2 linked regions of the Oceanispirochaeta sp. M1 genome follow. The protein of the gene in region 1 binds, or shares a complex with, the protein of each later gene. Links are inferred from orthologs where the notes say so. Each region holds a gene or a part of one and is shown in the gene's direction. Other genes may lie near its edges.

Region 1 (3,290 bases):
TCATCAATTTCTTTACATCAGCCACAGAAACGCCTACATTGGAGGCAATTTCTTCTGCATCAGGATCTTCTCCGTTGACCTTTGTCAGTTCTTTTCTCACCTTCTCGATCTGAACCAGTTCATTAGCTCTATTGAGAGGGAGGCGAATCATTCTTGATTTTTCATAGATGGCTTTAAGGATGGACTGTCTTATCCACCACACGGCATAAGATATAAAATGATAGCCCTTATCCGGATCATATTTTTCGATGGCATTAATCAGTCCGATATTACCTTCACTGATCAAATCATCAAGAGGAAGACCCTGGTTCTGATATTTTTTGGAAACATTAACTACAAATCTCAGGTTTGCACGTACTAGTTTGTCTTTTGCAATCTGATCTCCGCTTACTGCTTTTCTTGCTATGTCATCTTCCTCTTCTCTTGTAAGAAGGGGGATTTTATTTATTTCTTTAAGGTATATAGAAAGTATGTTGCTGTCGTCGTTGTATTTTGTGTAGGCCATGTTGGTCCTCCTGCCTATACATAGACAAGTACTGTGCCAACTTTAAAATTAGAATCAATAATCCACTTAATTTCTTACAATACATGTAATTAAACAATCACTGATAATTGGGTTGGATTTTATGCAAGGATACAGGACAAGCCTATTGAGTCATATCGACCCACTGAAGGTATTCCCGGCCAAGACTGTGTCAGAATGAACCTTTCAACAGATCCTTGAGGCTTTTAATGCCTCCGCAGCACTGCCTGTAGGGTACACCGCTGTTGCAGAAACACTCATCTCCCCCTTCCAGACTGCATTTATTCCGGAAATCGAAGCTTATAATGCATTCTTCTTCGGCTACAAAATAGGGAAAGACCAAAGTGAAACTGTAATAGGAGCGGATTTTCTGTTCTGTGTCTATTTGACTCAAATTCCTGGTTTGTCTGTATTCAGTCCAGCTGTCAGCGATAATCTGGTTAATTACGTCCTTCTCAGCCTCCGAACAAAATCTCTGCTGTGTTTTTCTTTTCAGATATCGTTCAACCTGTATTGAAAGAAAAGCCTGGTAATCATCTTCTATTGATGATTTTTGAGCTTCCATACCATATTCATTCAATGAAGGATGTTCTATATTCCTGAATTTAAATATACGAGCTTTTATTTTGTGACTGCTGTTTACGGCTATCATAGTTTGAAAATAATAATTTAAATGCTCTGAAGCAAATGATTTCCACCATTTTTTCTTTCGTTTTTTAGACTCTCTTTTTTCTTGACCACGCCCTTCAGAATCCTTATATTATCAGAAGTAATCATTAAATAGCATTGAGAGGAACTATAATGACAATTAAACCTTTAGGCGATCGCGTTCTACTGAAAGTTGTAGAAGCAGAAACTAAAACAGCATCAGGTCTGTATATTCCTGAAACTGCTCAGGAAAAGACACAGACTGCTACTGTAGTAGCTATCGGTGATGATAAAGACCTGATCACAGTAAAAGTTGGTGATAAGGTAATGTATGATAAATACGCCGGAACCACCATTAGTATCGATGATGTTGATCACCTGATCATAAAGATGCAGGATGTCATCGCTATTGTAGAATAATTCTTCCTATAGAATATAAAAAAAAGCTGCTTCACAGATGTGAGCAGCTTTTTTTTGTCCGTAAGTTAATTCAGGATTATTTAATACCCTTCAAAGCCTTCACATATTGAACTCTCTGGTAATATTTTTTCTCTTCATCATCTTCAAGACTGAGAAGACTGTAGAAATCAGAGATTTTTTCAAATTCCTTTCTATCCATCCACTCTTCTGTTTCTTTAATAATGGCTGAAAGTTCCCCTACACCTTTTTTATACAGCACTGAACAAAACTGTACAGTATTGGCACCCGCGAGAATAAGCTTAATAGCAGATGAAGCACTGTGAATCCCTGTTGTTGCAGAAAAATCACAGTCAACAAGATCAGAAAGGATACCGGTCCAACGGAGAACTGTACTGTAATCATCCTCATTGGAGAGGGGGTTACCCATTTTAAACTCAAGAGTTTCAATATCGATATCGGGTCTGTAAAAACGGTTAAAAAGTACAACCGCCGAGGCACCTGCCTGACGTATTTTATTTACGATCTCAGGAAGAGAACTGAAAAAAGATCCAATTTTGACAGAGACCGGAATATTTAGAGCACTAACAGCTTTTTTTACTATTGAGAGAATCTTAGCTTCCACCTCTTCAGGGCTGTCTTTAACAGAGACTGGAACCAGAGCAATATTCAGTTCAATACCGTGGGCACCCATTTTTTCAATACGCTGAGCATAATCGAGCCACCATTCGTCACTGTAGCAGTTAAGACTGGCAATGACAGGTATATCTACTGCCTGCACAGACTGCTCAACAAATTCCAGATATGCATCGGGCTGCTGAAGCATTCCCAGATGATTGATGTATTCCATGGCTTCGGGATGAATTGAATAGGTATCAAGTGAACCGTCTTTAGCTGCAGCATTTGCAATATCCTCTTCGAAAAGAGATTTAAGAACCACAGCACCGGCACCTGCTGCCGCAGCTTTTTTAACTTTTTCCACCGAATCTGTCAGACCGGAACTGGATATAATAAAGGGATTTTTTAATTCAAGTCCCATATATTTAGTACTAAGATCAGCCATCTACCACTCCTTAAGTATAACAATTATTATTTCTTGAATATTAGCTCTTCTATCTATATAAAAGCAACATATCATATTTCATAAATAAAATTCTCCATATCTTCCAATACAGTATCAAATCTTTTCCTTGATCGTAAGGTTTCGGGGAGGGAGCGGAGAAAAACCGTTCCATAGTTTTTATTGATAACCCTCGAATCCAAAACAATAACAGCGCCTCTGTCTGTCTTGCGGCGCATCAGCCTACCGAATCCCTGGCGAAACTTCATTACAGCCTCAGGCAGAGAAAGCTCTCGGAATGGATTCCCACCCCTCTTCTCAATGGCTTCAAGCCTGGCCTGATATACAGGATCCGTAGGGACCCGAAAAGGAAGTTTGCATAGAATAACCAGGCGCAGGGATTCACCGGGAGTATCGACTCCCTCCCAGAAGGAATCTGTGGCAAACAGTACACTTTGAATATCTTGAGTAAAATGATTAAGCAGCCTTGCCCGATCCTCACTGCCTTGTCTTAGCAGACTTACTTCCGGCAAAGACCAGTCTTCAAGGATATTGTCGTAACAATATTTCAGCAGTTCATAGGAAGTGAACAGAACTAAAGCCCTACCCTCATTGCTCTGCAGAAGCTTTCTGATAGACTGC
Region 2 (3,303 bases), on another replicon or contig:
GGGGAAGCTGTTTATTATAAAGAAGAAACAGAATCCACTATGATTGATGCAGCCTCCTTAAAGAATACTAAGCATGGTTCTATTGTAATAACTGATTTTCAGAGCCTGGGCAGAGGGCGGGGCAGCGAGAGGAGCTGGGATTCCACAAAAGGAAAGAATCTTTTATTTACAGTAATACTTACTCCTGAGAAAATATCACATCCTCTTCTTCGTATCCCCCTTATCTGCGGACTTGCTCTTTGCGAATATCTGAGAGAAACCCATAATCTTGATGCAGTACTGAAGTGGCCCAACGATGTTCTGGTGGATGAAAAAAAAATTGCCGGTATTCTCTGTGAATACCGGGGAGGTCATTTTCTCCTTGGAATGGGAATAAACTGTGAGCAGAAGGAGTTTGCAGCAGAAATATCAGGAAAGACAACATCTCTGAGCCTACAAGGGGTCAGCTCCTGCAGCCCCCCTGAGATACTTGAAGGATTCCTTATGGTACTTAAAAAGAGGCTTGAGAATTCTGAATGGAAGGAAGATGCTCTTTCTTTGTTATATAAAAAAGATGAAGAAGTTTCTGTCTGCGAGGGTCCTCCGGAAAATGAGACAATTACCAGACTCAGGATAGTGGATCTCAGTGATGATGGATTTCTTATAGTCAGGGAACTACCCGATGGTAATCTCAGGCAAATCAGCGCCGGGGAAATACGCTTCACTGCTTTTAAATAGTTTTCCTTATTAATTAGCAAAATATTTCTTGATGAAACGAAATAGAATGAGTATCTTACATCTGAAGATTTTAAGTCTTCTTAGATAAAAAAAATCAAATTACCTGAAATTAGGGAGAGAATTATTTATGGCTAAACAGTTAAAGTTTAATGAAGATGCCCGCAGAAAGCTTCTGGGAGGCGTAGAAAAACTTTCAGACGCTGTTAAAGTTACTCTGGGCCCCAAAGGAAGAAATGTTCTTCTGGACAAAAAGTTCGGTGCACCTACAGTGACCAAAGACGGTGTTTCCGTAGCACGGGAAATCGAATTGGAAGATCCTTTCGAAAACATGGGAGCACAGCTTGTAAAAGAAGTTGCAACCAAAACCAATGATGTTGCCGGTGACGGTACTACAACTGCTACAGTTCTGGCTTATTCTATTGTAAAAGAAGGTCTGAAGAGTGTAGCTGCCGGAATTAACCCCATGGGAATCAAACGCGGAATCGACAAAGCTGTTGAAGATGCAGTTGAAGAGATCAAAAAGATTTCCAAAGACATTAAAGACAAAGAAGAAATTTCACAGGTTGCCGCTATTTCTGCTAATAATGACCATGAAATCGGTGAAGAAATCGCCAATGCAATGGAAAAGGTAGGAAAAGACGGAGTTATTACTGTTGAAGAATCAAAAACAATTGAAACAACAACTGACTTTGTTGAGGGTATGCAGTTTGACAGAGGATATCTTTCTCCTTACTTCGCATCCAACAGAGACACAATGACTACTGTTATGGAGAATCCTTATATTCTGATTTACGATAAGAAAATTGCAAACATGAAAGAACTTCTTCCTCTTCTGGAAAAAGTTGCTCAGTCCAGCAAACCTCTTCTTATCATAGCAGAAGATGTTGAAGGCGAAGCTCTTGCAACTCTGGTAGTAAATACAATCAGAGGTGCTCTGAACGTTTGTGCCGTCAAGGCTCCCGGATTCGGAGACAGAAGAAAAGCCATGCTTGAGGATATTGCTATCCTGACAGGTGGTGAAGTAATTTCTGAAGAAATCGGACTGAAACTTGAAAATGCAGAACTTGAACAGCTTGGTAGAGCCAAGATGATCAAGATTGAAAAAGAAAACACAACCATCATCAACGGTGAAGGTGCTGAGTCTGATATCAAAGAAAGAATTGCTCAGATTAAAGTACAGGTAGAAGATACTTCAAGTGATTACGACAGAGAAAAACTGCAGGAAAGACTGGCCAAGCTTGCCGGTGGAGTTGCAATAATCAATGTCGGTGCTGCTACTGAAGTAGAGCTTAAAGAGAAAAAACACAGAGTTGAAGATGCTCTTTCTGCTACACGTGCAGCCATTGACGAGGGAATTGTCCCCGGTGGTGGTTTGACTCTGGTGCAGATATGCAAATCAATGAATCAGCCTGATGATCTGACTGATGAAGAAATTGTCGGTTACAATATCGTCAAGAGAGCTCTTGAAGAACCTATCCGTCAAATTGCTATAAATGCCGGTGTCGATGGTGCTATCATCGCTGATAAAGCCAAACATGAAAAGAAAGGTATCGGATTTGACGCCTATAGAATGGAATGGACCGATATGCTGTCAGCCGGTATCATCGATCCTGCCAAGGTTACAAGAAGTGCTCTGCAGAATGCGGCATCCATCGCTGCTCTGCTTCTGACCACTGAATGTGCCATTACTGACCTTCCTGAAGACAATGCTGGACCAGCAATGCCTGCCGGTGGCGGTATGGGCGGAATGGGTGGTATGGGCGGAATGATGTAAATCAATCCCCTGTCCCCATGATAGAGGAGGGAGGCGTGAGCTTCCCTCCTTTTTTGGGGAATTTGGATTCATTTTGAATACACAGGATAATAATTAGCAATAAATCAGTGATTTTAAGGAATACAGGAGACTGTTTATGAAAAAGGATGATTTTGTCAGCACCATCGGTTACAGCGGAATTTCGGCAATTTGTGATAAGAATTTACAGAAGCCGGGAACTCCCTTAGAAAAGCTGTTGGAAAATGGATTATTCAAGGCTGCTTTCAGTAAAGCACTCTTTGAAGAGAATATAGCTGATCAGGAAAAGGTGCTGGAATCATACAACAGACAGAGTGCTTCGGAGTATAAATCTATCGAAGAGCTGAAACGTCTATTTGGTGTTTTTCACGTACCTGACAAAATTACCAAGGTTAAACGAATCTAATTGATTCTTGACGGCCCACGTTTTTCTGTGCTAATTTTACCCAACATTTTTTAATTCGAGGATAACTTATATGGAATTTTTGAGTCTAGCTCTCTTAATGGGTATGCCGACCGGTGGTGGATCTTCCAGCTCCGGTTCCATGACAACAAGTCTCGTTACCTTTGCTCTGGTAATCGGGATTTTCTATTTTCTTATTATCAGACCCCAGAATAAGAAGCAAAAAGATACTAAATCGATGATTGAAGCTGTCAAAAAGAATGACAAAGTCGTTACCATTGGTGGTATCAGGGGTACCGTTTTTTCAGTAAAAGAAGAAACTGTCATTGTTAAGGTAGATGATGAATGCAAGCTTGAATTCAACAAATCTGCCATTTCTACTGTTTTGAAT

What was found.
Region 2: the proteins of DV872_RS23675 (region 1) and groL are in contact, whole or in part, in a cryo-EM structure (PDB 8P4O), measured with the Escherichia coli proteins. The link is inferred for Oceanispirochaeta sp. M1 from one-to-one orthologs.

Annotation. Positions count from the first base shown.
Region 1 is NZ_QQPQ01000058.1:13,180-16,469, forward strand. What follows is about bases 1-2,957. They hold DV872_RS23675 (co-chaperone GroES), read left to right. Parts: upstream 1-1,324; coding sequence 1,325-1,591; downstream 1,592-2,957. Other genes in these bases: DV872_RS23665 (RNA polymerase sigma factor RpoD/SigA), read right to left, coding at 1-505; DV872_RS23670 (hypothetical protein), read right to left, coding at 696-1,175; DV872_RS23680 (dihydroorotate dehydrogenase-like protein), read right to left, coding at 1,668-2,651; DV872_RS23685 (helicase C-terminal domain-containing protein), read right to left, coding at 2,723-2,957. Outside these bases: more of DV872_RS23685, read right to left, coding at 2,958-3,290. UniProt on the Escherichia coli protein: Together with the chaperonin GroEL, plays an essential role in assisting protein folding.
Region 2 is NZ_QQPQ01000020.1:13,738-17,040, forward strand. What follows is about bases 198-3,167. They hold groL (chaperonin GroEL), read left to right. Parts: upstream 198-844; coding sequence 845-2,491; downstream 2,492-3,167. Other genes in these bases: DV872_RS14880 (biotin--[acetyl-CoA-carboxylase] ligase), read left to right, coding at 198-717; DV872_RS14890 (hypothetical protein), read left to right, coding at 2,628-2,915; yajC (preprotein translocase subunit YajC), read left to right, coding at 2,986-3,167. In the rest of the region: more of DV872_RS14880, read left to right, coding at 1-197; more of yajC, read left to right, coding at 3,168-3,303.